Regions from separate parts of the Allobranchiibius sp. GilTou38 genome, predicted to be linked through region 2. Evidence: predicted binding sites of a transcription regulator. Region 2 holds the regulator's gene; each other region holds the start of a gene.
What was found. Region 2 encodes LexA, which represses DNA repair genes until DNA is damaged. Its sites were predicted from a motif close to TCGAACANNTGTTCGA; they were not measured.
Positions count from the first base shown of each region.

Region 1: a site for LexA is predicted at 5,036-5,051, ahead of JOB34_RS06085 (DUF222 domain-containing protein). Genes of this name have one in related genera too.
Region 3: a site for LexA is predicted at 3,702-3,717, ahead of JOB34_RS15525 (alpha-ketoglutarate-dependent dioxygenase AlkB). Genes of this name have one in related genera too.
Region 4: a site for LexA is predicted at 2,638-2,653, ahead of JOB34_RS14975 (HNH endonuclease signature motif containing protein). Genes of this name have one in related genera too.

Region 1 is NZ_JAGEKN010000006.1:195,577-202,949, forward strand. It holds gene JOB34_RS06055 (cupin domain-containing protein) at 1-208, opposite strand, end outside; gene JOB34_RS06060 (L-threonylcarbamoyladenylate synthase) at 232-852, shown strand; gene JOB34_RS06065 (N-acetyltransferase) at 960-1,580, shown strand; gene JOB34_RS06070 (quinone oxidoreductase) at 1,678-2,661, shown strand; gene JOB34_RS06075 (SGNH/GDSL hydrolase family protein) at 2,675-3,493, opposite strand; gene JOB34_RS06080 (acyltransferase) at 3,529-4,689, opposite strand; gene JOB34_RS06085 (DUF222 domain-containing protein) at 5,098-6,384, shown strand; gene JOB34_RS06090 (acetyl-CoA C-acetyltransferase) at 6,788-7,373, shown strand, end outside.
Region 2 is NZ_JAGEKN010000001.1:17,652-25,024, reverse strand. It holds gene JOB34_RS00085 (hypothetical protein) at 121-828, shown strand; gene JOB34_RS00080 (vitamin B12-dependent ribonucleotide reductase) at 892-3,792, opposite strand; gene nrdR (transcriptional regulator NrdR) at 3,917-4,426, opposite strand; gene JOB34_RS00070 (hypothetical protein) at 4,768-5,205, opposite strand; gene lexA (transcriptional repressor LexA) at 5,512-6,240, shown strand; gene JOB34_RS00060 (NAD-dependent protein deacetylase) at 6,265-7,164, opposite strand; gene JOB34_RS00055 (LysR family transcriptional regulator) at 7,292-7,373, shown strand, end outside.
Region 3 is NZ_JAGEKN010000012.1:142,109-149,481, forward strand. It holds gene JOB34_RS15510 (NAD(P)/FAD-dependent oxidoreductase) at 1-696, shown strand, start outside; gene JOB34_RS15515 (HNH endonuclease signature motif containing protein) at 715-2,151, opposite strand; gene JOB34_RS15520 (CoA transferase) at 2,416-3,627, opposite strand; gene JOB34_RS15525 (alpha-ketoglutarate-dependent dioxygenase AlkB) at 3,728-4,375, shown strand; gene JOB34_RS15530 (cytochrome P450) at 4,386-5,645, opposite strand; gene JOB34_RS15535 (aminotransferase class III-fold pyridoxal phosphate-dependent enzyme) at 5,687-6,919, opposite strand; gene leuA (2-isopropylmalate synthase) at 7,004-7,373, opposite strand, start outside.
Region 4 is NZ_JAGEKN010000012.1:32,066-39,438, reverse strand. It holds gene JOB34_RS14995 (hypothetical protein) at 1-382, shown strand, start outside; gene hisH (imidazole glycerol phosphate synthase subunit HisH) at 379-1,014, shown strand; gene priA (bifunctional 1-(5-phosphoribosyl)-5-((5-phosphoribosylamino)methylideneamino)imidazole-4-carboxamide isomerase/phosphoribosylanthranilate isomerase PriA) at 1,051-1,800, shown strand; gene JOB34_RS14980 (SseB family protein) at 1,797-2,519, shown strand; gene JOB34_RS14975 (HNH endonuclease signature motif containing protein) at 2,819-4,120, shown strand; gene JOB34_RS14970 (1-acyl-sn-glycerol-3-phosphate acyltransferase) at 4,224-5,219, opposite strand; gene JOB34_RS14965 (patatin-like phospholipase family protein) at 5,221-6,111, opposite strand; gene efeB (iron uptake transporter deferrochelatase/peroxidase subunit) at 6,187-7,373, opposite strand, start outside.

The sequences.
Region 1 (7,373 bases), on a different contig from region 2:
AGGTGACTCGATGCCATTCGCTCTGCTCACCCGGCATCAACAGGTAGAGGATGGCCGTCGCCAGCGACCGGTGGCCGCCCGAACCGCCCGACAGGAAATCCGGGATCTGCAGGTCGCTGCGGTAGGTCTCGCGGAACCAGCCGCCCTCCGGATGCTCGTGCAGGTCCAGCCGCTCCGCCCAGTCCGGCAGTTTCTTCCGACCGCTCATCGTCGTCCCCTAACGTGTGCCGAATGGCGAGGTACTTCGACGTGCACCCTAGGGATCCCCAGCCGCGCAGCATCGGCCAGGCGGTCGCGATCGTGCGCGACGGCGGGCTGCTCGCCTACCCGACGGAGTCCGGCTACGCGCTCGGATGCTCGCTGGACAACCCGGACGGCAAGGAGCGGATCACCCGGATCCGGCAGCTGGACAGCCACCACCACTTCACCCTGGTCTGCCACGACTTCGCCCAGGTGGGACAACTGGTGCACTTCGACAACCGCGTCTTCCGCTCGGTCAAGGCTGCGGCGCCCGGCTCGTACACGTTCATCCTCCCGGCGACAGGTGCCGTGCCACGCCGGCTGCTGCACCCGAAGAAGCGCACCGTCGGTGTCCGCATCGCCGCCCACCCGGTCGCCTGCGCGCTGTTGGAGGAGCTCGGCGACCCGATCCTCTCGAGCACGCTGATCCTGCCGGACCACGAGGAGCCGATGACCGACGGCTGGCAGGTCAAGGAGGAGCTGGACCACCAGGTGGATGCCGTCATCGATTCCGGTGAGTGCGGCGACGAACCCACCACGGTCGTCGACTGGTCGGGCGAGACGCCGGAGGTCGTGCGAGTCGGGTCCGGCGATCCCGCACCGTTCGAATGACGCTGCCGGACGACGGGTTCGACAGCTGGGGTCTTCCACCACACCTGGTGACTTCCCTGCAGACCACCCATTCCCACCCGCTGGGATCCGCTATCCACGCTGCCTGGATGAGATTCCCGCCGCCGGCCGACGATGGTTGGACGCGGATGCCGAGCTGGGCGCCCGGGGTGTTCGGCGTCGTCGCCTTCACCGGTCACGCCATCGTCTGCGCGCCGGACGACCTCAGCGACAAGGAGCTGGCCACGTTGGGCGCGGACGGGACCGGAGGGGCCCACCATCCCGCCATTGCGATGGCTCTGCTCGGAGGTCATGGAGTCGTGCACTCGCTGGACCTCCTGATGGTCGCATCGGGCACCGGCCGCGACCTCGAGGAGACCGACGGCCTGCTCGTGCGGCGTCCGGATCTCGATGACCACCCTCGGGTGCGGTACGCGGCGGCATTCCGCACGGACGCGCGGGCGTTCGGTCTGACGGAGGGCGACGACGTCGTGGTCTCCCTGAGCACCGGTATCGGCGGTCTGCAGGAGATCGGGGTCGAGGTGGCACCGGGCGCACGGGGTCAGGGCCTCGGTGCAGAAGTCCTGCGCGCGGCCTCGGCGCTCATCCCGGAGGGACACCCGCTGATCGCTTCCGCGGCTCCCGGCAACGTGATCGCCGTACAGGCCCTGCTGGGCAGCGACTACGAACTCGTGGGCTCCCACCAGGTGGTGGTGCGCGACCTGCAGTGATCCAGAAATGGACCAGGTGCGGATATAGGCACAGCTGCTGGTCAGGCGCGGAGCGACTGGCCAAGGGCTTTGCACGCACCGCAATAGGGTGAGGGTCATGACGCGCGCTCTCTTCGTGACCGAGCATGGTGACCGTTCGGTGCTGGCGGTCCGTGGCCACGACGTGCCCGCGCCCGCACCCGACGAGGTGCAGGTGCGGGTCGTGGCGACGGGGGTGAACTTCATCGACGTCTACAAGCGGGAGGGCGTCTACCCCGGTCCGACCCCGTTCGTGGCGGGCGAGGAGGGTGCCGGCACCGTCGAGGCGGTCGGCGCCGAGGTGTCCGACATCCGCCCGGGCGCGCGCGTCGCGTGGGCCTCCGGGGCCGGCTCGGCTTCCGAGCTGGTCAACGTGCCCGCCGCCGCTGTCGTCCCCGTGCCCGACGGTGTCGACCTCCCGCAGGCCGCCGCAGCCATGCTCCAGGGAATGACCGCGCACTATCTGGTCGAGTCGACCTACCCGGTGCGCGAGGGGGACATCGCCCTGGTGCACGCGGCGGCCGGGGGAGTCGGACAGCTGCTCGTCCAGCTCATCGTGGCCAAGGGCGCCCAGGTGGTCGCGACGGCGGGCACCGCGGACAAGCTGGCCATCGCCTCGCGACTGGGTGCGCAGCACACCATCGGCTACCACGATTTCGACGGCAAGCCGGAGGAGCTGGCGGCCGCGGTGCGCGACGCAGCCGGCCGCGGGGTCGACGTCGTGTACGACGGTGTCGGTCAGGCCACCTTCGATGCGTCGTTGCGCTCACTGCGACCGCGCGGGCTGATGGCGCTCTTCGGCGCGGCCAGCGGACAGGTCCCGCCATTCGATCTGCAGCGGCTCAACCGACTCGGCTCCCTCTTCGTCACGCGCCCGACCCTGGCCTCCTACATCGCGACCCGCGAGGAGCTGCTGTGGCGTGCGGGGGCCGTGCTCAGTGCCGTGGAGCGCGGGTCGTTGCACGTCGACGTCAGCGCGAGCTACCCGCTCGACGAGGCCGGTGCGGCGTACGAGGCCCTGGAGGGCCGCGCCACCACCGGCAAGCTGCTGCTCACCCCGTAACCGGCCACGCCGCTCACCGCGAGGAGACCGTGCACCCGGGCTGAGGTGCGCCGCTCGCGGGGAAGGCGTTGGCCAGTGCCCGGGCGATGCCGAGCGACCGGGCGCGGTAGCCCGGTGTCGTGTAGTGGATGTCGTCGGTGCGGGTGTACCAGTCCGGTCGCACCTCGCTGGCCCAGTCGTAGACCCGCAGCTCGGGATAGCGCCCGCACGCCCCCAGCAGCGCGGAGTCCCAGGCGGCCATCTTCGGCTCGGCGTTCGGGCCGGTGCTCACGAGCGTGCGGGTGTCGACCCAGAGCACTTTCTGTTCGCCGATCCTGCGCATCACCATGTCGATCCGGCCGGCCGCGTCGGGCGTGCCTCCGACGGACATGTTCGCCGCGTCGTTGTTTCCCAGCGCGATGATCCAGCAACCCCGATACCCCTGCGCAACATAGCGGTTCACCACGTCCGCGCCGCTGGCCTGGCCCTTGTAGTGCTCCACGATCGCCCGCGCACCTGAGATCTCCGGGATGAACGCGCGGACGCCCACCGCCCGCAACCGCGCGTCCTCGCGGTCGGAGGGCTCGGGCAGGTAGTCGACCGAGACGACCCCCTCCGAGGTCGAGTCACTGATGTAGAGCACCGAGCTGCAGCTGGTCCTGAGCGGACCCGGATGGGTGGCCGGCGGCGTACTGGATCCCGGCGCGTGAGGCTGTCTGGAGGTGGGGGAGGAGACGGGCGGGGAGACCGGCGGGAAGGCCGTCGGTCCGAATGCCGTCACCGGGTCGGGGCGGCCGGCGTGCAACGCCGCCGGCAGGATGAGCGCGATCACGGCCACCGCCAGAAAGGTCACGACCCCGAGGACAGTGCGTCGACCACCGGCGCTCCTCACGAGCGCACCATGTCCCGCTCGACCGCGGTCAGTGCCGGCGCCGGGCGGGTCGCCGCGCGCGTGGCGAACGCGCCTCGGAAGCCCAGTCGGCGGATCGGATCCTCCACCAGCGTCCACGAGAGGGCTGCGAGGGCGACCGTGACCGCGACGTTCGCGAGCGACAATGCCCACCCGTGCCGGTCCGTGAGCCCCTGGGAGAAGACGATCACCGGGGTCTGCCACAGGTAGATGCCGTACGACCGCTCGCCCACCCAGCGCATCGGCGCACTCCCGAGGACGGCGCCGAGCATTCCGCCGTCCTGCACCGCGGCCATCAGCACGACGACTGTGGCGAGGGAGAGCAGCAGGAGTCCCCACGGGTAGAGGAAGGCGCTGAACTGATCGGTGTGCCAGACCAGTACACCGATCGCTGACAGTGCCCCGACTGCACTCACGTCGAGCGCGACCCGTCGGCTTCGTCGCCGGTCGCCGCGCCGGAGCGAGGGCAGCCAGAGCATCGCGGCCAGCGCGCCCACGAGCAATGCCCCGGCGCGGGTGTCGGTGCCCTCGTAGGCACGGGTCGCGCCCTCGACGCCCGGTGCGAACAACGTCCAGGAGAGCGCGAACGACCCTGCCGCGAGGAGGGCGGTGACGGCCGCGACCACCCGCACCCGTCCACGACATACGAAGAGCAGCAGGCCGAGCACCGGTGGCCACACCAAATAGAACTGCTCCTCGACACTGAGGGACCACAGGTGTTCGAGCGGATTGACCGCCTGAGTGTTCGCCGCGACGTACGCCTGGCCGATCGTGTTCCAGTTGGCGACGTAGAACACCGCGGCCAGCGCGTCTCGTACGCGGGTTGCGAAGGCCGCCGGGTCGAGGATCGCCGTACATGCGAGCACCACGACGAGCAGCACCACGAGCGCGGGCAGCAGCCGGCGTGCACGACGGATCCAGAACGTGCGCAACCGCAGGCTGCCCAGCCGCTCGAGCGAGCCGAGCAGGATCGAGGTGATGAGGAATCCGCTGAGCGTGAAGAAGATCCCGACGCCGAGGATCCCTCCACGAGCCCAGGGAAGCCCCAGGTGGGCGCAGATCACGAGGGCGACGGCGACGGTGCGGACACCGTCGAGCCCTGGTAGATAGGTCGCGTTGCGGTCAAGCGGTCGTGGCACGGTTCAAACCCCCGAGTCGGTTCCGGTAGCTGCACCCCCGAGGTGCAGCTGCCCCTCGTACGACGCCGCTCCGGAGGACCTCGTTGGGTCACGTTTCACCGACCCGGACCCGACGGCGCAGCTCAGCGCGGCCAGCGAACGGCGCCGTCCTTCGACGACCACACCTGCAGGTCGAGCTCAAGGCGGGTCGTGACGGTGCGGCCTTCTGGTGCCAACGCAAGGGTCCGACAGAAACGTGTGTACAACCATGACAATATCGCCGCTACGTCAGGGGGATGTGGATAACTTTTCCTCGAATCACCAGCAGGGCCAGGGACATTCGCCTGATTTACCCTTGTGCAATGTGTCGAACAGGCGTATGATGCACAGTAGATGGCAAGGGGTGCCGTCACCAGCGCAGGAGGGGCCATGGCGCAGTCGACGACCGACATTCATGGTCCGGCTGCGCCGGGCTCTGGTAGCCGGTTGTTGAGTCTGCTGAGGGAGTTCGCGTCGTCCTTGGACCATTGGCCTGATGCGCTCTACCAGCTGAGCGAGCCTGATCTGGGCGAGGTTGTCGGGACGATGCTGCAGGTCGCGTCTCGCACGGAGAACGTCGCTGCGCTGGCCACCGCGGACGCCCTGACTCGAGGGACGGTCGCGAATTCCGCCGCGACGGGTGCGCCGGCGTGGGTGGCCCGACAGGCGGCCGGGGTAGACCCAAGCGTCCTACGCCGCGTGGGCTCGGTGGGTGTCGAGTGCGCCGACCTCCGCAACCAGGTCGTCGCCGATGCCCTGGCTGACGGGTCGGCGAGTGTGCCGGTCGCGGCTGCCGCCTTGCGGGAGGTGCCGCGGATACTTCCTCAGCTGCCGACCGCGGACCGGGATGACCTTCTCGGGCGGTACCTGTCGTTGTCCGATCATGGGTGGCGGACGTTGCGGGAGTTGACCACCCGCATCTTGGGTCAGTACGCGCCGCTGCGGTTGGTGCGGGACGAGGGGCGTCAGCAGGAGTGCGAGTCGGTGGTCTGGGCCGACCTACCGTCCGGGCTGACCCGGTTCGTCGCCGAACTCTCGAGCGGGCATGCCGCGGTGGTCAAACATGCCCTGCGCGCCCTGTCCGCACCCGCGCCGGTGGAAGCCGGCGACCACGGGGCTCAGCGGGATACTCGCACCCCTGCCAAGCGGCGAGCGGACGCGCTGGTGCGACTCGTCGAGACCTCCGCCGGCGTGCTCGACGGCACCGTGCCACGGCCGGTCGGGGAGTTCGGGGGCACAGCGAAGATCCTGGTCACGATGGACTACAACACCCTGTACGAGGGGCTCCGGGACGCGGGCCGACTCCGCCAACACGGCTCGGGCGAAGACGGATTCGCCCCGACGTACCTACCGGGCATCGGACGCACCACCGACGGCGATCACCTCGACGCCGGCACTCTGCGCCGACTCGCGTGCGACGCCGACCTCTTCCCGCAGTCCTCGGCACCGACTCCGAACCACTGGACGTCGGCCGCGCCAAACGCCTCTTCACCGGCGGCCTACGCACCGCGATCATTCACCGGGATCAGCACTGCACCTTCCCCGGATGTGACCGACCACCGGACTGGTGCGATGCGAACCTCACCCCACGAAGTTCTCCGCTGCGCTCCGATACTTCGCGGGGACCCCGAGACCACCATGTGCGGCCCTCGTGGGCCGGCGGCGAGACAACACTGACCAACGCAGCCTTACTGTGCGCCCGGCACCACACCATCGTGCACCGCGACTTGCTCACTGCCACCATCACCACCGGCGTCACCTGGGACCTCACCCCCGGACTGATGCCCACCCGACCCGGCCAGAGACCTGCCGCATGAGCCTGACGGCGTTTACCGCCATTGACGGCGTTCGAACACCGTCAACGAACGAGAACACCGTCAGTGTCGCCTGCGCGCTCATACCCGGGTCGGCCGCGAACCGGCGGCGTGAGCACATGCACGAGCACCCACCACGTCGGCGCCCGGGACCTCGTTCGATCATGTCCCGGTGACCGCTAGGGTGAGCTGGCACACAGTAAGCAAGCGCTTAGTCAGCCGCCGGGGTCATCACAACGCCGTCGGCCCGAATGCGGGGAGCACCCATGCCCGAAGCTGTCATCGTCGCCACCGCCAGGTCGCCCATCGGCCGGGCGCGCAAGGGATCCCTGGTCGATATGCGCCCGGACGACCTCACCGTCCAGATGATCCAGGCGGCCCTCGACAAAGTCCCCGAGCTAGACCGTGGCGACATCGAGGACCTGATGCTCGGCTGCGGGCAGCCCGCCGGTGAGTCCGGATTCAACATGGCCCGCGTCGTGGCCACCCAACTCGGCCTGGACCACGTCGGCGGCACCACGGTGCAGCGCTACTGCTCCTCGAGCCTGCAGACGTCCCGGATGGCGATGCACGCGATCAAGGCGGGGGAGGGTGAGGTCTTCATCTCCGCCGGCGTGGAGACGGTGAGCCGCTACGACCGCGGCTCGGCGGACGGCTACCCCGACACCAGGAACCCCCAGTTCGACGACGCCCGCCGACGCACCGAGGTCGCCGCCGCCGGACAGATGCCTCCGTGGCACGACCCGCGCGAGGACGGCGAGCTGCCCGACATCTACATCCAGATGGGCCAGACCGCCGAGAACGTCGCGTCGTACAAGAACGTGACCCGCGGGGACCAGGACGAGTTCGGCG
Region 2 (7,373 bases):
TTGCCGCCAGAGGGGAAGTGCGGCTTCCTCGTTTGTCAGGTGAGCGGAGGAGGATCGTACGTCGGGCTGAGCAAATCGGAGACAGCTCACCTTCCGCCGAAGACGACGACCGGCGGCACGGTGGGAAGTAAGACCTACAAGCCCGGAACGGCATACCAATACAGCACCGTGTTGAGGTGCGCGGGCAACGGCCCCGAGCATCAGGAGTTCATCTGCCCCAACGCCCTGAGCTACTGCCAGAAGGTGGAGCATGTCCCGGGTCCGTGGGTGTTCATCTACCGGCGCGTCGACACCGGCGACAACGTCTACGGGCCGTGGGAGTCGCCGGGAACCACGTGCTATCCGGACGTCCTCCCTGGAAAGCACAAACCTCAGCTCACCCTCGCCATGATCGAGCACGCCTGGTCGGTGACGCCGTTCGCCAGACCACAGCTCTCGATCCAGCCGGTGAACAACCGCACGCTGGTAACGCTGCCGACCTACTTCCAGGCGAACTGGCCGGTCGCCGGGTACGCACCGGGCGAGGTCCGAACTGTCACCCTCGTCGGTCACGCCGTACGTATCAAACCGACCCTGAAGTCCAACACATTCGTCTTCGGCGACGGCTCGACCAGCGGTGCCACCCGGTCCATGGGTGGGACCTACCCCTCAGGTGACATCACACACGCCTACGACGCGCCCGGCTCGTTCAGCACGTCGGTCCGCACCACCTACGGCGGGCAGTATTCCGTCGACGGCGGCGCGTGGACCGACCTCCCGGGCACCACCGTCGTCGCCGGCCCTGCCGAGCCGCTGCGGGTGCTGACCTCCACCACCCGCCTCTATTGACGATTCGACCATGCACGCCGGGGCACATCTGCCCCGGCGTGCATGGTCGAATCAGCGGCGGCGTCAGCTGCAGCCGGAGGTGCTTCCGCAGCCCTCGCAGACGTAGCAGCTACCGGCCGGGCGCATCTTCGTGCCACAGGTCATGCAGATCGGCGCGTCCGCGGACTTGCCCTGGAACTTCTCCATCAGCTCCGCTGAGGAGTGGATCTCCGAGGAGACCTCGCGCACGTCGGCTGCACCGGCGCCGGAAGTGATGTCCTCGGCGGCCACCGTCGACGTCGACTGCTCCGGTCGCTTGGCGGACGGTGCCGCGGACTGCGAGTAGGACTCCAGCTCCCCGGCGAGGTCCTCATCGCCCTCGGCCTCGGTCGCCTCAGCGTACGAACCGGTCTCGAGCTGACGGGTGCGCTCCTCGGCGGTGTGGATGCCCATGAACGACCGGGTCTCGAAGTCGGTGTAGTCCAGCGCCAACCGACGGAAGACGTAGTCCATGATCGACTGCGCCATCCGCACGTCCGGGTCGTCGGTCAGACCGGCGGGCTCGAAACGCAGGTTGGTGAACTTCTCCACGAAGGTCTCCAGCGGCACGCCGTACTGCAGGCCGATGGACACGGCGATCGAGAAGGCGTCCATCATGCCGGCGAGGGTCGAGCCCTGCTTGCCGAACTTCAGGAAGAGCTCGCCCAGCTGACCGTCGTCGTAGGTGCCCGCGGTGAGGTAACCCTCCGCACCACCGACGGCGAACGAGGTGGTCTGCGAGGTACGACGCTTCGGCATGCGCTTGCGCACCGGGCGGTACTCGATGACCTTCTCGACCCTGGCCTCTTCGGCAGCGGCAGCCTTGTCCTTGGCGGTCGAACCGCCGTCGGACAGCGGCTGGCCGACCTTGCAGTTGTCGCGGTAGACCGCCAGCGCCTTCAGGCCAAGCTTCCAGCCCTCGAGGTGCACCTCGGCGATGTCCTCGACGGTCGCCGTCTCCGGCAGGTTGACCGTCTTGGAGATCGCGCCGGAGAGGAACGGCTGGCAGGCCGCCATCATCCGCACGTGACCGAGAGCGCTGATCGCCCGCTCGCCCATCGCGCAGTCGAAGACCTCGTAGTGCTCCGGCTTCAGACCCGGCGCGTTGATGACGTGGCCCTTGTCGGCGATGTGCTCGACGATCGCCTCGATCTGCTCCTGCTGGTAGCCCAGCTTCTTCAGCGCGCGCGGGATCGTCTGGTTGACGATCTGCATCGATCCGCCACCGACCAGCTTCTTGAACTTGACCAGCGAGAAGTCCGGCTCGATGCCGGTGGTGTCGCAGTCCATCATGAAGCCGATCGTGCCGGTCGGCGCGAGCACCGAGGCCTGCGCGTTGCGGTAGCCGTGAGCCGCGCCGAGCTCGACGACCTGCTTCCAGGCCTTGCTGGCGTAGCGGTGGATCTCACCGTCCATCGTGTCCAGCGGACGCAGCTCGTCGTTGGCGCTGCGGTGCTTGCGCATCACCTTCTGGTGCGCGTCCGCGTTGCGGGCGTAGCCCGCGTACGGACCGACGACCTCGGCCAACTCGGCCGAGCGCTTGTACGCCGCGCCGGTCAGCAGGGAGGTGATCGCGCCGGCCAGGCTGCGGCCGCCCTCGGACTCGTAGCCGTGGCCGGTCGCCATCAGCAGCGCACCGAGGTTGGCGTAGCCGATGCCGAGCTGGCGGTAGTTGCGCGTGGTCTCGCCGATGGCCTCGGTCGGGAAGTCGGCGAAGCAGATCGAGATGTCCATCGCGGTGATGACCAGCTCGACGACCTTCTGGAACGTCGCGGTGTCGAAGGTGTCGTCGTCCCGCAGGAACTTCAACAGGTTGAGCGACGCCAGGTTGCACGAGGAGTTGTCCAGCGACATGTACTCCGAGCACGGGTTGGACGCGGTGATCCGGCCGCTCTCGGGGGTGGTGTGCCAGTCGTTGATCGTGTCGTCGTACTGGATGCCGGGGTCGGCGCACTCCCACGCCGCCTTGTTGAGCTTGGCGAACAGCTCACGGGCGTCGACGGACTCGATGACCTCACCGGTGCCGCGGGCGGTCAGCCCGAACTCCGTGCCGGCCTCGACCGCGCGCATGAACTTGTCGCTCACCCGCACCGAGTTGTTGGCGTTCTGGTACTGCACCGAGGTGATGTCACGGCCGCCGAGGTCCATGTCGAAGCCGGCGTCGCGCAGCGCGCGGATCTTGTCCTCCTCGCGCGCCTTGGTCTCGATGAACTCCTCGATGTCGGGGTGGTCCACGTCGAGCACGACCATCTTGGCCGCACGGCGGGTGGCCCCACCGGACTTGATGGTGCCCGCGGACGCGTCGGCGCCGCGCATGAAGGAGACCGGACCGCTGGCGGTGCCGCCGCTGGACAGCAACTCCTTGGAGGAGCGGATCCGCGAGAGGTTGAGGCCGGCGCCCGAACCGCCCTTGAAGATGAACCCCTCCTCCTTGTACCAGTTGAGGATCGAGTCCATCGAGTCGTCGACCGACAGGATGAAGCACGCCGAGACCTGCTGCGGGCTCTTGGTGCCCACGTTGAACCACACCGGGGAGTTGAAGCTGAACACCTGGTGCAGCAGCGCCCAGGTCAGTTCGTGCTCGAAGATCTCCGCGTCCTCGTCGCTCGCGAAGTAGCCGCTGTCGCGCCCGCCCTTGACGTAGGTCAGGACGACACGGTCGATCAGCTGCTTGAGGCTGGTCTCACGCACCGCGGTGCCGAGCGCCCCGCGGAAGTACTTGGTCGTCACGATGGTGGAGGCGTTGAGAGACCAGAAGTCCGGGAAGAGGACACCGCGCTGCTCGAAGATCGTCGCGCCGGTCTTCCAGTTCTGCTGCACGACGTCGCGCTGCTCCCAGGTCACCTCGTCGTACGGGTGGACGCCGGGCGTGGTGAAGATGCGCTCGATGTGCACCCCACGGTCTGCGCGGGCGGCGTCGGCGCGGGCGCCGGTGGTCTCGGTCATGCTGTTCCTCCGTGTGACGTGGTGAGCTGGGCTGCTGATGCGGGTGGTGCTGGTGATGCTGTGGGGCCTTGCGGTACGCGCACGGGTTACTGCTGCAGCACCCGGCGCATGGGATGACCGGGTATCAGTGATCCTCCCCGCCACCACTGACAACGGGGTCGTCGGCGGCGTACGAGGGGCCGAGCACCTGACGCTCGGCGCGAAGCAGCGCGATCGCCGCCTCGAAGTCGCCCAGGTCGTCGAAGGCCTGGTAGACGGAGGCGAATCGCAGGTAGGCGACCTCGTCGAGGGCACGCAACGGGCCGAGGATCGCCAGACCGACGTCGTGGGCGTCGATCTCGGCCAGTCCCTGCATCCGGATGGTCTCCTCCACCTGCTGGGACAGCAGCGCCAGGTCGTCCTCGGAGACCGGGCGGCCCTGGCACGCCTTGCGCACCCCGACGAGCACCTTCTGGCGGCTGAACGGCTCGCTGGCGCCGGACCGCTTCACGACGGTCAGGCTCGTGGTCTCCATGGTGGAGAAGCGCTTGCCGCAGCTGGGGCACTGGCGGCGCCGTTTGATGCAGGTGCCGTCCTCGCTCGAGCGGGAGTCGACGACGCGACTGTCCTCGTGCCGGCAGAACGGGCAGTGCATGCGGTCTCCCTCACCCTCGACGATCGGCTCACACCGATCTCTCGCCGTCCACGCCGTAGCCCCGCCGAACGAGCCGCCCACCTGTGGGTAACTCGTGGACAACCGGGGGATATCCGCGCTGTGCCTTGGGATAACCCGGGTCGACCTGGGGACTACATGTGGACGACTTACATCGATGTAACTACTAGATGTAGGGATCGTATTCCGGTGGAGGGGGTGATGCAACCTTTAGAGACTGCCCGGTTTGCGCGGGGTCGTTCGTGCTGGTCAGAGGGCCGCCGAGGGCGAGACGGAGGCGGTGTCGGCCCTGCTACGGGGCGCCAGAAGGCGCGCGGCCGGACTCAGCGAGGCAGGCGCAGTTGCTCGCCGGCGAACACCTGCAGGGTGTTCAGTCGATTGGCGGCCTGCACCCGCTGCACCGCATTGCCGATCGGCAGCTGGGGGTAGGCGTGGTGGGCGACCGAGGACAGGGTCTGGCCCGACTGGACGACCACGGTGTCGTAGCGCTGCGCGGACCCGCCGCCCACTGCGGCACGGGCTCCCGCCACTCCCCCGACGAGACATAGGAGGAGAGCGCACAGCGTGATCAGCAGGCGACCGCGACGAGTGATGTGCATCGTCGGCGCAGGTGCATCCACGAGCACGGGCAGATCAGGGACCGCGCGCAGGTGGCCGCGACGGATGGACGCGGGCGCCGTACGTCGCGATGCGCCGGGACGACCCGGCAGGGCAGGGGTGGCGGGAGTGACCCAGCTGGGAACAGCGGTGACGGCACTCATGAGATCCTCCGATAACTCGTCGATCGTACGTGTGTGCGATCGATCATCTGTCTGATGTCTAGCACGCGCGTTCGAGAAAATCCAGACACGCCCCGAACAGATGTTTGGAAAGTGTGTCCGACTCTCGTAATCTCGTGCTCACCTGCAGAACTGAAACACCGACCACCGACAGCCCCTGCTCATCAGCTGTGAATCCGCGGAACGACGCCGAATACGGCGACTCATCGGCCCCGGGGGCGCAGCCGCACGGACACCTGGGGCGGGCGGTGACAGCACGATCCACTCGGAGAGGGACGGACGAAGACCATGGCCAAGGTGCACCAGATGCCCGAGCGCGACGACGACGGTTTGACCACCCGACAGCGGCGCGTGCTGGAGGTCATCCGCAACTCCGTGGACCGGCGCGGTTACCCGCCGAGCCTGCGGGAGATCGGCGAGGCCGTCGGCCTGACCAGCCCCAGCTCCGTCGCTCACCAGCTGTCGATGCTCGAGCGCAAGGGCTACCTGCGCCGCGACCCTAACCGGCCGCGCGCCATCGAGGTCATCTCACCGGACCAGGACAAGGACCAGCGCGGCTACCGGGGCGGGTCCAGCGTCACCAACGCGCCGGACGGTGACCTGAGCGTCGAGGACGAGACCGGCATCGGCGACCGGCGACCCAGTGCGTCGTACGTCCCGGTCGTCGGACGGATCGCCGCGGGCGGTCCGATCCTGGCCGACGAGGTCGTCGAGGACGTCTTCCCGCTGCCCAAGCAGATCGTCGGCGAGGGCGACCTCTTCCTGCTGAAGGTCGTCGGAGACTCGATGATCGACGCCGCGATCTGCGACGGCGACTGGGTCGTGGTGCGTCAGCAACCGACCGCGACCAACGGCGACATCGTCGCGGCGATGCTCGACAACGAGGCGACCGTCAAGACCTTCAAGCGCACCGGGGGCAAGGTCTGGCTGATGCCGCACAACACGGCGTACGACCCGATCGACGGCGACGACGCCGTGGTGCTGGGCAAGGTCACGGCGGTGCTGCGCAGGGTCTGAGCGACCCCGGGCGCCCGGCGCTCCTCAGGCGCGCTGGGCGCCCGGTGCGCCCACGGCCGGCGCTCCCAGTCGGTCCGCCAGCGCCGTCAGGGTGCTGCCCAGCGGCGCCTCGATCTTCAGGTCGGTCTCGCCGTCCCCGCGGGTCCATCCGTCGTTGATCACGATCACGGGCACGCCGATGCGGGCGGCGCGGCGCACGAACCGGTAACCGGACATCACCGCGAGCGACGACCCCAGGACCAGCAGCGCCGACGCCTCCTCGACGAGGCCGAAGCACTGCTCCACCAACGGTTTCGGCACTGATTCGCCGAACATCACGACGTCCGGTTTCAGCAGGTCCGAACCGCACACCGGACAGTCGGCCGTGACGAACGCGCGCACGATCGCCTCGGGCAGCGCGACGTCGCCGTCGGGCCGGACCGCGCCTCCGATCGCGCGGTCGAATCCGGGGTTGGCGTCGCGCAACCAGTCGTCCATGTCATCGCGGCGATGCGTGCTCGAGCAGGCCATGCAGACCACCCGCTCCAGGTTGCCGTGCAGCTCGAGCACCTCGCTCGCGCCGGCCGCCTGATGTAGCCCATCGACGTTCTGGGTGATGACGCTCGTCAGGGTGCCGGCGGCGAGCAGCCTGGCGACCGCGCGGTGGCCGTCATTCGGTCGGGCAGCCGCAAAGCGTGGCCACCCGACGTAGGAACGTGCCCAATACCGCTGCCGCGCTTCATGACTGGCGCGTAGCTCGGACACTGTCATCGGCTGCACCCGACGTACGCCGCGGGCGTCACGGTAACTCGGCAGACCCGATTCGGTGGACAGGCCGGCTCCGGTCAGGGCGACCAGCCCGCCATCCGCCAGGTAGCTCGCCAGTCCGTCCCACTGATCCGGGCGCACTCCCTCGGGCACCGGGGAGACCGCGGACTCGAGCACGTCATCAGTGTCGCACCGGCCCCGTGGCCCCGTGGGTGCGCGGGTGGCCACTGCGACGCAGGGCTGGTGCAGAACGAAAGCACGAAGATGGGTTCCGATGGATAACCTTCCATTATATGATCGGCGCATGATCGACGCTGCGGGCCTACGGGTCATCCGGGCCATCGCCGACGAGGGCAGCTTCACCGCTGCGGCCACCTCTTTGGGCT
Region 3 (7,373 bases), on a different contig from region 2:
CAGCTGATGGGCGCTGAGCCGGCCCAGCGGGCCGAGGGTGCCCAGGTGAAGGTCAACCTGCTGCTCTCGCGGCTGCCGCGGTTACGCGACGCCGCGGTGCCGTCCGCCGCCGCATTCGGCGGCACGTTCCACATCAACGAGACCTACACGCAGCTCGAATCCGCCTACCGCACTGCGCTCTCGGGCGCCCTCCCGCAACCGGTGCCCGCCGAGATCTACTGCCACTCGATCACCGATCCGAGCATCCTGTCGCCCGGTCTGCAGCAGTCGGGAGCACACACCCTGACCGTCTTCGCTCTGCAGACGCCCGACCGGTTGCTCGACGGGGCCGACCTCGACGCCGCACGCACGACGTACGAGCGGGCGGTGCTCGACTCGCTGTCCAGCGTGCTCGCCGAACCGATCGAGGACGTCGTGCTCACGACACCCGACGGGCGGCCCTGCATCGAGACGAAGACGACCCGCGACCTGCAGGACGCCCTGGCGATGCCCGGCGGCAACATCTTCCACGGGCCGCTGTCCTGGCCGTTCGCCGAGGACGACGAGCCGCTCGACGACGCGTCAGCACGGTGGGGCGTGCGGTCGGCGTACGACGGGGTGCTGCTCGCGGGTGCCGGATCGCGCCGCGGTGGCGGGGTCAGCGGGCTCGGCGGCTACCACGCGGCGGGTGCGGTGCTGGAGGCCCGCGCCGGATGAGCTGAGCGCTGCCGCACGTCATGCCACAGGCTGCTGGCCGGGTCGGGTGGGCATCAGGCCTGGCGTGAGATCCCAGGTGACACCGGATGCGGCGACGGTGGCGGTGAGCAGATCGCGGTGCACGATGGTGTGGTGGCGGGCGCACAGCAGGGCTGCGTTGCCGAGGTTCGTTTCGCCGCCGGCCCACCAGGGCCGCACATGATGGTCTCGGGGTCCCCGCGAAGTATCGGAGCGCAGCGGAGAACTTCGTGGGGTGAGGTTCGCGTCGCACCAGTCGGGTGGCCGGTCGCAGCCGGGGAAGGTGCAGTGCTGGTCGCGGTGGATGATCGCGGTCCGCAGGCCGCCGGTGAAGAGGCGTTTCGCGCGGCCGATGTCCAATGGTTCGGAGTCGGTGCCGAGGACTGCGGGGATGAGGTCGGCGTCGCACGCGAGCCTGCGCAGGGTGCCTGCGTCGAGGTGCTCGCCGTCGGTGGTGCGTCCGATGCCGGGAAGGTAGGTCGGTGCGGATCCGCTGTCTTCTGAAGTGTGCTGGCTGAGCCGGCCCGCGTCCCGGAGCCCTTGGTACAACGTCGCGTAGTCCATCGTGACGAGGATCTTGGCGGTGGCGCCGAACTCTCCGACCGGCCGCGGGGCGGTGCCGTCCAACACACCGGCTGCGGTGTCGACCAGGCGCACCAGGGCGTCCGCGCGTCGTTTGGCCGGGGTCCGGGTGTCACGCTCGGGTGCACCGGTGCCGTCCTCGGTTTCGACGGGCGCGGGCGCGGACAAGGCGCGCAGGGCGTGTTTGACCACCGCGGCGTGTGCGCCGGACAGTTCGGCGACGAACCGGGTCAGCCCGGAAGGCAGGTCGGCCCAGAACACCGATTCACAGTCCTGCTGACGTTCCTCGTCCCGCACGAGCCGTTCAGGGGCGTATTCACCCAGGATCCGGTTGCTGAGCTGCCGCAACGTGCGAGACCCGTGGTCGGACAACGACAGGTAGCGGCCGAGCAGGTCATCACGGTCCGCGGTCGGCAACTGAGGCAGGATCCGGGGCACCTCCCGCAGTGCCACGTCGGCGACCGGCACACTCGCCGCCCCGGTTGCCAACGCGTCAGCAACGACCTGGTTGCGGGGATCGGCGCAGTCCATCCCTACCCGCCCGACCCTACGGGCCACGGTCGGTTCCACACCCGCCGCCTGCCGGGCCACCCACGCAGGTGCACCGGTCGCGGTGGAGCTCGCGACCGTCCCACGGCCCAGCGCATCCGCGGTCGCCAACGCCGCGACGTTCTCCATCCGGCTGCCCATCCGCAGCATCGACCCGACCACCTCACCCAGAGCGGCCTCGTCCAGCTGCCACAGCGCGCCAGGCCACTCCTCCAACGCGGTGGTGAACTCCCCCAGCAGCGCCATCAACCGGGCGCCCGTGCCAGGCGCAGCAGGCCCATGGATGTCGGTCGTCGACTGCGCCATAGCCCCTCCTGCGCCGGTGACGGCACCCCTTGCCATCTATCCTGAATCATACGCCTGTTCGATACACGTGACAAGGGTAACGACGGTGAATGTTACTGCCGATATTGAGGATTGAACTATTGCCATCTGAGTCCCCCCGCTCTTTGGCGGTCGTGTCGAGGGTTGTCCACACACCGCCGCGACCAGGTTGAACGATGCCGACGATGCGCTAGACGAGCACCGGCAGGCCGGTGCGCACGACCGACCGCTCGTGCTTGTGGTCGCTCATGCGTCTTCTGCCTCGGTGCGTCGTGCCCGGTCACCGAGGATCTCCTCGTTGTGCTGCCCGAGGGTGGGCGTCGGTCGTGTCACGGCAGCCGGGGTGCGGCTGAAGCGGATCGGGATGCCGATGGAGCGGTAGCCGCCCTCCGTGGGGTGCTCGGCGACGTCGAGCAGGTGACCGTCGCGTACGTACTCCGACTCCGTGGCGTCCTCGATCTGCAGGACCGGCGCCATCGGGATGCTGTGCTCGGCGCACAGGGTCTCCCACTCGGCCGTCGTGCGTTCGCGGGCGATGCGCTCCAGCTCCGTGTAGAGGACGGACATGTCCTCGCGCACCTTCGCCCACGAGACGAAGCGCGGGTCCTCGTTGAGGTCGCCGTGCCCCGACGCGACGAAGAAGTCACGCACGTTCGTCTCGCTGTAGGGCAGGATGCACGCCCAGCCGTCCTTGGTCTCGACGGCCGCGTGACCCGTGCCGAGCGAGCGGTAGAAACCGGTCGGCCCGACCGGCGGCTCGAAGGTGTGGCCGCCCAGGTGCTCGACCAGGTTGAACGCGAGCATCGTGTCCGTCATCGGGATCTCGATGTGCTGACCGAGGCCGGTCGCCTGCTGGCTGATGACCGCCGCCAGCACCGAGTAGACGATGGTGAGGGCGCACACCTTGTCGGCCAGGATCGTCGGCACGTAGTTGGCGGTGCCGGTCGCGCGCAGCATCAGGTCGGTGAGACCGCTCGCGGCCTGGACGATCTCGTCGTACGCCGCACGGTCGGCCAGCGGGGAGTCCGAGCGGAAACCCTGGGCGCTGCAGTAGATCAGCGCGGGATAGCGCTCTTCGAGCGAGGCGTAGTCGAAGCCCAGGCGGGTCAGCGCGCCGGGACGCATGTTGGTGACGAGGACGTCGGTGTCCTCCAGCAGCCCGTGCAGGTCGGCCTTGCCCTCGTCGGTCTTGAGGTCGAGCACCACGCTGCGCTTGTTGCGGTTCACGTTGAGTGCCAATGCCCCCATCTGAGGGTGCCGACTCGGCACCGAGATGCGGGCCAAGTCGCCGTGCGGTGACTCCACCTTGATCACGTCGGCCCCGAGGTCACCGAGGATCTGACAGGCGTAGGGGCCCATCACGACGGTGGCCAGGTCGATCACACGCACGCCAGCAAGTGGCCCGGGGTGGGCGTCGGTCGGGGTGTTCGGACGGGTGAATTCAACGGCCTCGGGCATCTCTATAGCCTATCTATGTTCTTGCTCTGGAAACGATGCCGCCAAGCGTGATCCTGCACACCCCTGGCCCTGATTCGAACATACGTCTATCGTCGTGATCATGACCTTCACGCTCCAAGGATCACTGCTCGATCAGGTCGACGACGTCGGGCTGCGCACCCTCGATACCGGCGTCCGTCGTACGCCGCTCTCCCGCGGTGCCTGGATCGACGTGCGGCCCGGATGGCTGACCGGCGCCGACGAGCTGTTCGCCCGCCTGACCCTGGGCGGCGCGGCCGGGGTGGACTGGCGCAGCGAGCGGCGGGTGATGTGGGACAAGGAGGTCGCCACTCCGAGACTGCTGAGGTTCTACGGCGAGAGCGAGCCGTGGCCCGATCCGGTGCTGGCGCAAGCGCGTTCGATGCTCTCGGTGCACTACCGCGAAGAGCTGGGCGAACCGTTCACCACGGCCGGCATGTGCCTCTACCGCGACGGACGCGACTCGGTCACCTGGCACGGCGACCGCGAGGGTCGCGCGTCGAGCCAGGACACGATGGTCGCGATCGTCTCGATCGGCGCGCCGCGGGCACTGGTGCTGCGCCCGGTGGGAGGCGGGGCCGGGCGGACCGTGCGGCACGTGCTCGGCCACGGCGACCTGCTGGTGATGGGCGGCTCGTGCCAGCGCACCTGGGAGCACGCCGTGCCCAAGACGAGCACACCGGTCGGACCGCGCATCAGCATCCAGTTCCGCCCGCACGGCATCCGCTGAGGTCACGGGGTCAGCGCACGCGCATCGGCAGCACGGCCGGGCCGTGGATGACCAGCGAACGGCGATACCGCACCGGCCTGTCTGTGCGGCGTAGTTGCGGCAGGCGCCGGGCGAGGGCGCCGAAGACGACCTCCAGTTCTAGACGGGCCAGCGGCGCGCCCAGGCAGTAGTGGATGCCGCCGGAGAACGTCAGATGCTCGGCGGCGTTCGGCCGGGTGATGTCGAACCGGTCAGGCTGATCGAACACCGTCGGATCGCGGTTCGCTCCGCCGATCCGCAGCTGCACCAACTCCTCCCGTCCGATCGGCGTGCCACGGATGACGGTGTCGTCGAAGGAGACCCGCGACGTGCCCTGCACCGGCGCGTCGAAGCGCAGCACCTCCTCGACCGCCCCGGCCGCGAGCCCCGGGTCGGCGACCAGTCGCTCCCACTGGTCTCGGTGCTCCATGAAGGCGAGCACGCCGTTGCCGATCGCGTTGACGGTGGTCTCGAAACCTGCCAGGAGCAGCAGCGTGCACAGCGGCACCATCTCCTCAGGGGTGATGGCCTCGCCTTGCGCCGCCACCAGATGCGAGATGACGTCGTCGTGCGGTTCACGACGACGCAGCTCGAACAGGCGCGTGAAGACGTCTGTCAGCGCGCGGCTCGCCTGCATCAGTCGGGCGGCATGGCGCAGGGAAGTCACCCCGGACAGTGCCGTGCCGATGGCGGCGCCGTACGTCGCGAATCCGTCGGTCTCGGAGTCGGGGATGCCCATCATCCGGCTGATCACCGCGATGGGCAGTGGTGAGGCGAAGCCCGACACGAGGTCGAAACTCCCCTGCTCTTCGACGTCGTGCAGCAGGTCGTCGACCGTCTGCTCGATCAGGCCGCGGTAGCCCCGCATCTGGCGCGGACCGAACGCGGGAGCGACCAGCCGCCGCAACCGGGTGTGGTCGGGTGGGTTGTAGGTGAGGAAGGACAGGTCCCCCTCCTCGCCGCCGGGCCCGGACGCTTCGTGCTCGGCCCGGGGGCCGAAGCGGCGACTACGCAGGATCTCGTTGCAGACCGCGTGATCGACCGTGGTGGGGTGTCCGAACCTGTTGCTTACGAACGGGCCCCGCGCACGCACCACCTCGTAGTTGGGGTAGGGGTCGCGGAGTCGGTGACCGTAGGCGAGCTGCGACAGGGGTTCGCGCCGGACAAAGGCGTGGTAGGCGCGGGCTCCCTTGTCCGCGTAGAGGCTCGTCGCGAACCTCACGGTCTGCTTCAGCTGCGTCGCGTCGGCCATGCCCACCACCCTGCCTCGTCGTGCGACCTGCCCGCGCCCGCTCAGTCGTCGAGCGCGGCCCCGATCGCCTCGGCCATCTCCGTCACCTGGTCATCGGTCATGATCAACGCGGGCGAGATCTGGATGCCACCGGCACCGACCGGCCGGGTCGACACACCGCGCAGCCGCAGCGCCTTCGCCAAGGCCATCGCGCTGGGGGCATCCGCGAGCTGAACCGCGGCGAGCGCACCTGTCCCGCACCGCACTTCGGTCACCGCAGCATGCTGCGCCAGCGGTCTCAGCTGCTCGGCGAGCGTGTCCTGCAGCCGCAGCGCCTCGTCGAGCAGCCCCTCCTGCTCGATGATGTCGAGGTTGGCCAGAGCCACGGCCGCCGCGACGGCGTGGCCCGAGTAGGTGTAACCGTGCCGCAGCCACCGCCCTGCGTCGGTCTCGAAGAACGGCGCCGCCACCTTGGGCGCCACGAAGACCGCGCCCATCGGCACGTACCCCGAGGTGAGGCCCTTGGCGGTCGTCACGAAGTCCGGCTCGAGGCCGAAACGCGATGAGGCGAACCAGGATCCGCCGATCCGACCGAAGCCGGTGACCACCTCGTCAGCAACGAAGAGCACCTCGTACTCACCACAGATCTTGCGGACCGCGAGCAGATAGTCCTCCGGCGGCGGGTAGACCCCGCCCGCGCCCATCACCGGCTCGCAGAAGAACGCCGCGACGTTCTGCGGCCCGAGCCGCTCGATGGTGGCGCGCAGGTCCTCCGGGTCGTCCCAGGCGACATGCGCCTGGTCGGCGACCAGCTCGCCGTACCCGTCGTGGTTGCCCGGGATGCCGGCGAGCGACGTACCGGCGTAGTGCATGCCGTGGTAGGCCTTGTCACGCCCGACGAGGATGCGGCGGGTCGGTTCGCCGCGCTCGACCCAGTAGCGGCGGGCGATCTTGGCGGCGGTCTCGATCGAGTCGGACCCGCCCGAGGTGAAGAAGACCTTCGAGCCGGGCACCGGGGCGATCCCGGCCAGACGCTCGGCCAGCTGCACGGTGACGTCCGTGGTGAAGTCACCGAAGGTGGAGTACGCCGCGATGGTGCGCATCTGCTCGGCCGCGGCGTCGGCGAGTTCGCTGCGCCCGTGCCCGACGTTCGCGAACCACAGACCCGCCGTGGCGTCGAGGTAACGCTGGCCGTAGTCGTCGAAGACGTAGGCGCCCTCACCGCGGGTGATGACGAACTCGCCGTCGCGCTCGACCGCGCCCATGTCGCTGAACGGATGCCACAACGCGCCCATCGACGCCTCCCTACAACTCCCGGCGCGGCGTGTCCGCACCCGGTGAGACCGTATCGGGACCACCGGGTGCGGCCGCGAGGGTGTTCAGACCAGGGCGGACTCCCGCTCGGCGCGGTTGACCGCCGACAGGATCGCGGTCATCGAGGCGCGCACGATCGAGCTGTGCACCCCGACGCCCCAGATGACCCGGTCGCCGATGGCGCACTCCAGGTACGCCGCGGCCCGCGCATCGCCACCGGCGGTCATCGCGTGCTCGGCGTAGTCCAGGACCCGGACGTCGGATCCCACCTTCGCGAGAGCGTCGACGAACGCCGCGATCGGCCCGTTGCCCCAGCCCTCGACGGTGACCGGCTCGGAGCGGTCGGTCAGCTGCACCACGACGTGGTCCTGGCCTCCGACGCTGTCGACCTGGTAACCGATCGGTGCGAAGCGGCCCCATGCGCTCTCGCCCTCG
Region 4 (7,373 bases), on a different contig from region 2:
CCGCGCCGTGGTGACCGTGCATCCCGCGGGTTGGCGAGCCGTGCCCCGGTGGCTCGTCTGGGAGTCCGGCCGAGGCACCGCGCGGGTGCCGTCGCTGCCCGCCGCGTCGCCCATGGACCTCGTACGAGCCGCCGGTGTGGCGCCCGAGGTCGAGCGGGAGGTGCGCGCCGTCCTGGCCGAACGATCGGCCGCCGTGACCGACGTACTCGGCGACCTCGTCGAGCTGCTCGCGCTACCGGGCGAACGGCTGGTGTTCGGCCGAGGGGTCAAGAGCGCGGAGGGCTCGACGCTTGTCGAGCCCGAGGAGCGGTCGGTTCGCCAGTATGAGCGGCTAGTGCTGGAACGCATGGAGATTCGCGACACGGTCACCGGGTCGTCGTGAAGCAGGTCGTCGTCCTCGACTACGGCAGCGGCAATATCCGCTCGGTCGTGCGGATGCTCGAGCGGGTGGGTGCACAGGTGGAACTCACCGCCGATCCCGAGTCGGTACGCCGTGCGGACGGTCTCTACGTGCCGGGCGTGGGCAACTTCCACGCGTGCGTCGCGGGACTGCGTCAGGTGGGCGGCCCGGAACTGATCGGGGAGCGGCTCGCCGCGCGTCTCCCGGTGCTGGGGGTGTGCGTCGGTTTCCAGGTGCTCTTCGAGGGGTCGACGGAGCACTACGCCACCGACGGTCTCGACGGTATCGGTGTGTGGCCCGGCACGATCACCCGCCTGGAGGCTCCCGTCGTACCGCACATGGGATGGTCCCAGGTGCGGACAGCATCGGGTTCGGCGCTGTTCCGCGGCATCGAGGACGAATGGTTCTACTTCGTGCACTCCTACGCCGCATCTCAGCCTCCCGCCTCCGGCTTCGCGGGTCCCGATCGGGCGCCCCGTGTAAGCACCGCTGAGCACGGTGAGGTCTTCGTGGCAGCTGTGGAGGACGGCGCGCTCTGGGGCACCCAGTTCCACCCCGAGAAGTCCGGGGACGCCGGAGCGGCACTCATCGAGAACTGGCTCGCGTCGTTCTGACCGAGCCCGTGCAAGAACGAATCGAAAGGAATGACAGTGGTTTCCGAGCGAGGCACCAGTCCGCGGCTGGAGTTGCTGCCTGCGGTCGACGTCGTCGACGGCAGGGCCGTGCAGCTCGTGCAGGGAGTGGCCGGCTCGGGAGGGGAGTTCGGCGATCCGTGGCAGGCGGCGCTGGCGTGGCAGGAGCAGGGCGCCGAATGGTTGCACCTGGTCGACCTCGATGCCGCGTTCGGGCGGGGTGACAACCGCGAGTTGCTGGCCTCGATCGTCGGTCGCCTCGACATGAAGGTCGAACTGTCTGGCGGGATTCGTGACGAGGCGACACTGACTGCCGCATTGTCTAGTGGGTGCCGTCGGGTCAATCTCGGCACAGCTGCGCTGGAGAATCCGGAATGGACTGCGAAAGCCATTGCCGAGCATGGCGATCGGATCGCGGTCGGGCTCGACGTTCGCGGCACGACGCTGGCGGCTCGCGGGTGGACCCGCGAGGGTGGTGACCTCTGGGAGACGCTGGCGAGACTCGACTCCGAGGGGTGCGCTCGGTATGTCGTGACCGATGTCGCCAAGGACGGGATGCTGCAGGGGCCGAACGTGCCTCTGCTGCACGACGTCTGTGCGCGGACCGACCGCCCGGTCGTCGCGTCCGGCGGGGTGTCGACCGTCGCCGACATCGAAGCTCTCCGGGCCCTGGTGCCCGACGGTGTTGAGGGCGCGATCGTCGGATCCGCGCTCTACCGAGGGGCTTTCACGCTCGGTCAGGCGCTCGACGCGGCGGGGCGGCCGTGAGCGACCACCACGACTCCGCCGATCAGCCGTGGGAGGGCAGGCAGCTTCCTGCGACCGGCTTCGAGCAGGACACCGGCCAGGCCGACGCGGCGCTGATGGCCGCCATCGATGCCGACGACACGACGTTCATGTCGGCACTGTCGGCAGCCCGGTTGTTGGTGCCGATCGTCGCGACGGCGGACGACACGGAGGACACCGACGGCGGGCTCACCGTCGAGAAGTCGACGCAGATGGCCGTCGTGACGCTGACGGCCCCGGACGGCGAACGGGCGCTGCCGGTGTTCTCCGGGGTGCAGGCACTGCACGCCTGGAATGCCGACGCACGGCCCCGTCCGGTCCCGTCCGCGCAAGCCGCCCAGGCAGCGGTGGCCGAAGGGTGCGATGTCCTGGTGCTCGACCTCGGCTCGGAGCACCTGCGCATCGTGCGCCCCAGCATGGTGTGGGCATTAGCCACTCAGCGTGCGTGGCTCCCGGCGTACGCCGACCCGTTCGTCCGCGATGCCATCGCCCGCGCCTCCCGGGATGAGCCGGCGGTGGTGTCGGCCGACTGCGAGAGCGATGACGACGGTCAGCTGCGGGTGGTGCTGAGGCTGATTCCCGGCCTCGCTTCCGGTGAGGTGCAGGGGCTGTGCGCGCGGATCGGTGAGCAGATCGCGACCGATGGCGAGACCCGCGCGCGCATCGACGCGCTCTCGTTCCGGGTGCTGACCGCGAGCTGACCAGCAGACCCATCCCCAGTGTGGATAGCGCCGGGATCCGTCGGGGGATGTGGATAACTTCTGGGCGAATCATGTTGAGAAATATGAGTATTCGTCTCACTAGCCCTTGCGTCTAACTTCGAACGCGAGTACGATAAGACGTATACCGCAGGCTCGCCAGACAACCGGGGAGGGGGTGGGCGCGGATGAGTATTGAGGGGATCTCCCGGGTGCCTGATGCACCGCTTTGTGCTGCTCCAGCGGTGGCGCCGGCCGGGCCGGGTGCTGCGGCTGGGTTGCTGGCTCGGTTGGCGGAGTTGGTGACGGATCTGCAGGGGTGGCCCGGCGCGTTGTCCCAACTCAGCGAGGCGGAGTTGGGTGGGTTCGTTGCGACGATGGTGGGGTTGGGCTCCCGGGCGGAGTCGCTGGCGGCGGTCGCTACGACCGAGGCGGTCACCCGCGGGGTCGTGGCCAGCTCCACCGCGACCGACGCGGGCGGCTGGGTCGGTGCGTGTGTCGCCGAGAGCGAAGGTGCCGCGGAGCCGGCCGTCGCCCGCCGCATCGGGGTGGTCGCCACCGGGTGCGCCGACCCGCGCAACCGGGTCGTCGCCGATGCGTTGGCCGCCGGTGTCGTCACGGTGCACTGCGCGCGGGTGGCGTTGCGGGAGGTGCCGAAGGTGTTGCCGGTGATGCCCGGCGCGGACCGGGAGGAGGTGCTGTGCTGGTATTTGGCGTTGTCGCACACCGGGACCCGCACGTTGCGGGACCTGTCGGCGCGGATCATCGGCCGGTTCGCCCCCGAGGTGTTGGTCGCGCAGGAAGAGCACCAGCAGGCCTGCGAGTCCCTGACCTGGGCCGATCTGCCCAACGGGCTGACCCGGCCGACCGCGGACCTGTCTACCGGTCACGCCGCGGTCATCAAACATGCCATCCAGGCCCTCGCCGCACCCGCACCCTGCGCGACCGAGTCCGACTCGCCGGTGGCCGAGCGCGACGCTTGCACGCCCGGCAAGCGGCGCGCCGACGCGCTGATGGAACTGGCAGACACCGCGGCCCGCCTGTTGGACGGGGACCGCTCCCACCACAGCGGCACCGTCGGCGGATCGGCCAAGATCGTGATCACCCTGGACCACCAGACCCTCATCGACCAGCTGCACGCGGCGGGGAAACTCGAATCCGGCAGCGGTGATGATCCACCCCGTCACCTACCCGGGATCGGGCGCAGCATCAACGGCGACCTGCTCGACGCGGGCACCCTGCGACGGCTCGCCTGCGACGCCGACCTCATCCCCGCCGTCCTGGGCACCGAGTCCGAACCACTCGATGTCGGCCGCACCAAACGCCTGTTCACCGGCGGCCTGCGCACCGCGATCATCCACCGCGACCGAGGTTGCACCTTCCCCGGCTGCGACCGACCACCCGACTGGTGCGACGCCCACCACATCACCCCCTGGTGGGCCGGCGGCGAAACCACCCTGACCAACGCCGCACTGCTCTGCTCACGCCACCACACCATCGTCCACCGCGACCTGCTCACCGCCACCGTCACCACCACCGGCGTCACCTGGGACCCCACCCCCGGACTCATGCCCCAGCGACCCGGCACCGGACACGCGGCATGACCCTGACGGCGTTCACGCTCGTTGACGGCGTTCGAAGACCGTCAACCGACGCGAACGCCGTCAGGGCGGGTTCCGACAGGAGCGGAGGGGAAGAACGACGGCCTCAGCCGACCGTCTCGTTCTCGGGCGGTGTCCAGTCGTCGATCGCGGCCCACTCATCGCGCAACCATCCGACCAGATCGTCCGGTCTCACCCTCGTGCGTCGCAGGGAGACGTCGACGCGGTGGGTGAGAGGCACGGCAGCCCAGATCGCGGCGATCGAGGACAGTCGCTCGACGCCGCGGTGGGCGCCGACCAGCACCTGCGGGTCCGGCACCGCGGCCAGGATGGTGCGCATCGCGCCGGTGTGCGGGTCCAGCACGGTCGGGTGCGACTCCATCCAATCGAGCGCGACCAGATCACCGTCATCCCGCGCCTGCTCGACCTCGGCCTCCCAGCGGCCCGGCGTCCAGTTGCGCCCTTCCGGGAAGAGCAGAATCACCTCACCGGGTCCGGCAGACTTCGCGAAAGCGGCCAGTTGGGAGTCTCTTTTATCGTCCGGCACGCGCGGTGGCGGTAGGAAGAACGCTCCGAGGCGGCGCAAGGCGAGATCCATCGCCGGATCCCACAGCAGCATCCGCTTGAGCACTACTCGCGGCACGCACCCCAGATGCCGAGTCATCACCCAGACCATCATCAGCGAGTCGCCGACGCCGGCGTGCCGAGCCAGGAGCACCGTGGGAAGACCGTGGTCCAGGTCCGTTCCACCGGTGATGTGCACCTCGAAACCGACCACGCGACGGGCCCGGCCCACGAAGACGTCCAAAGCGTGCGCCACGACCTCGATGTGGTCGGTCTTCCAATCCTCCGGCCGCCGACGCCCGGCGCGGTGGGCCACCCACAGGCCGGTGCAGCGCGCGAAGATCGAGAAGTCCAGCACCACCGCAGCCATGCCGATCACGACGAACCGCAACGGCCTTCGTCGACGCGCGATCAGCCCTAGCAACCATGCGGGTACTGCGAGGATCGCCAGGACGACCAGCAGTACAGGCACCGCGACGACGTAGATCGGATCGCGCACCACCCGGCGCAGCGGCAGAGGCAGGACCGGAAGCTCCACCTCAGCCCGCGTCCACGGACGCCAGGTACGCGCTGGACGAGGTGTACGCCGCCGCGATCCGGCCGGTGATGTAGGCCGGGTTCCGGTGCAGCAGCGAGACCATCGGCGCGTCCTCCGCGCCGCTCGGAAGCTCGTGCACCTCGATGCCCGGCGGGATGTTGGCCATCTCCTCCACGTACCGGTGGCGGCGGGCGATCTCGAACGTCACCGACGCCACCTCCCACGGCCAGCGAGGCAGCCGCAGCTGCTGCTCAACGCGCCCGACGTGCATCACGTAGATGCGGGTGGCGCCGAGGGCGATCGCCCGGGAGACGGGGATCGAGTGGACCAGGCCGCCGTCCCAGTAGTGCTTCCCGTCGATCTCGATGGGCGGGAAGAGTCCGGGCACGGCGCAGGACGCCATGATCGCCGGCGCCGCCGGACCCTCGCTGAACCAATGAGCCACCGAACGCTCGAGATTCGCCGCCACGCACTGGAACGGCACCTGCATGTCCTCGATGTTCGCGACCGGCAGGTTGTCCCGGATCAGCCGCAGGAAGGGCCCGGCGGGTGACAGGTGCGTGCGCGGCACCCGGCGGCGCGACCTGGACTCCGACGAGTCGGAGTCGGCCCGACGGCCCGGCACCCGCAGTCGCGGGCGGGGCAGCGCGTCCTGCAGGCTCGGCAGCACCGACATCGACGACCAGAGCTCCGTCAGCCGCTCCAGAGCCGCTTCTCCGGGGTCGGCGGCGATCGCCGCGCCGTTGACCGCGCCGATGCTCGTGCCGACCACGAGGTCGGGCCGGATGTCGCGCTCCAGGAGGGCGCGCAGCATGCCGATCTGCGTGGCGCCGAGCACGCCGCCGCCGCCGAGCACGAAGGCGCAGGTGGGCGAAGCACCAGAGGGATTCACGTGCCGACACTACCTACGTGTCGCGTCGCGTCAGGGGAGTACGACGGTCACCAGCGTGGCGCAGTCACCTCGACGTCAGGCGAAGAGCTGCTCACCGATGTAGTGCCCCGACTTCGGTGCGGGCGGCACCGCGAAGAGGCCGGACCCGATGTGGGAGATGTATTCGTTCAACCGGTCGGATGCGCCGAGCTTCGACTGAAGTGTGACGAAATCCTGCGGGGTACTCATGTACGCGATGAACAGCAGACCGGCATCCAACTGACCGAAACCGTTGATGCCCTCGGTGTAGTTGTAGCCGCGGCGCATGATCTTCACCCCGCCGTTGTTCTCGTGCGCGGCGAGTGCCACGTGGGAGTCGGCGGGTATGACGGTCTTGCCGGTCGCGGTCCTGCTGTGGAAGTTCGGGGTGTCGAACTCTCCGTGGCCCGTCAGCGGGGCTCCAACGTTCTTGGTGCGCCCGAAGATCGACTGCTGGTCGTTGATCGGATCGGCGTCCCACACCTCGATGTTCATCGAGATCTTGCGCACGACCTGGTAGGTGCCACCGCGCAGCCAGGCCTGCTCGGACGCGTCGTCGACCCACACGAACTCGTCGTAGTCGGCGTCGGATCTCAGGTTGCGGGTGCCGTCCTTGAAGCCCAGCAGGTTGCGCGGGGTCTCCTGCCCCTTCCCGGCGGACGCGCGCCCGAAGCCGAGGACGGCCCAGCGGGTCGTGGCGGTCCCGCGCACCATCCGGGCGAGGTTGCGCACCGCGTGGTAGGCGACCTGGGGATCGTCGGCGCAGGCCTGCAGTGACAGGTCGCCTCCGGAGGACGCGGCGACCAGGTTGTCGCTCGGGAGAGCGGGCAGGTCCGCGAGCAGTGCAGGCTTCTTCGAAGAGAGGCCGAACCGTTCGTCGAACAGGCCGGGCCCCAGACCGACCGTGACGGTGAGACTGGCGGCATCGAGACCGGCCGCCTCACCGGTGTCCTGGCCGATGGCGCCGGGGCGCACGGAGTCGACCTGTCCGATGGGTGCGCCCTTCATCAGCTGCGCGATCGCCGCGGTCCAGCGGGCGAGCAGCACCTGCAGGTCCGAACGCAGGGCACCCTGAGCGAGATCGAAGGTCATGTAGACCGCGTACCGCTGCTGGGGGGTCTTGATCCCCGCGGGCCGCGCTTCGTCGTAGAACGGGTGCTGGGTGCTGAGATCGACGGTGTCGTGGTCGTCGGGCGCTCCCGCGGCGGACGCCGAACCGGCACCCCAGCCGGCGCCCAGCCCGA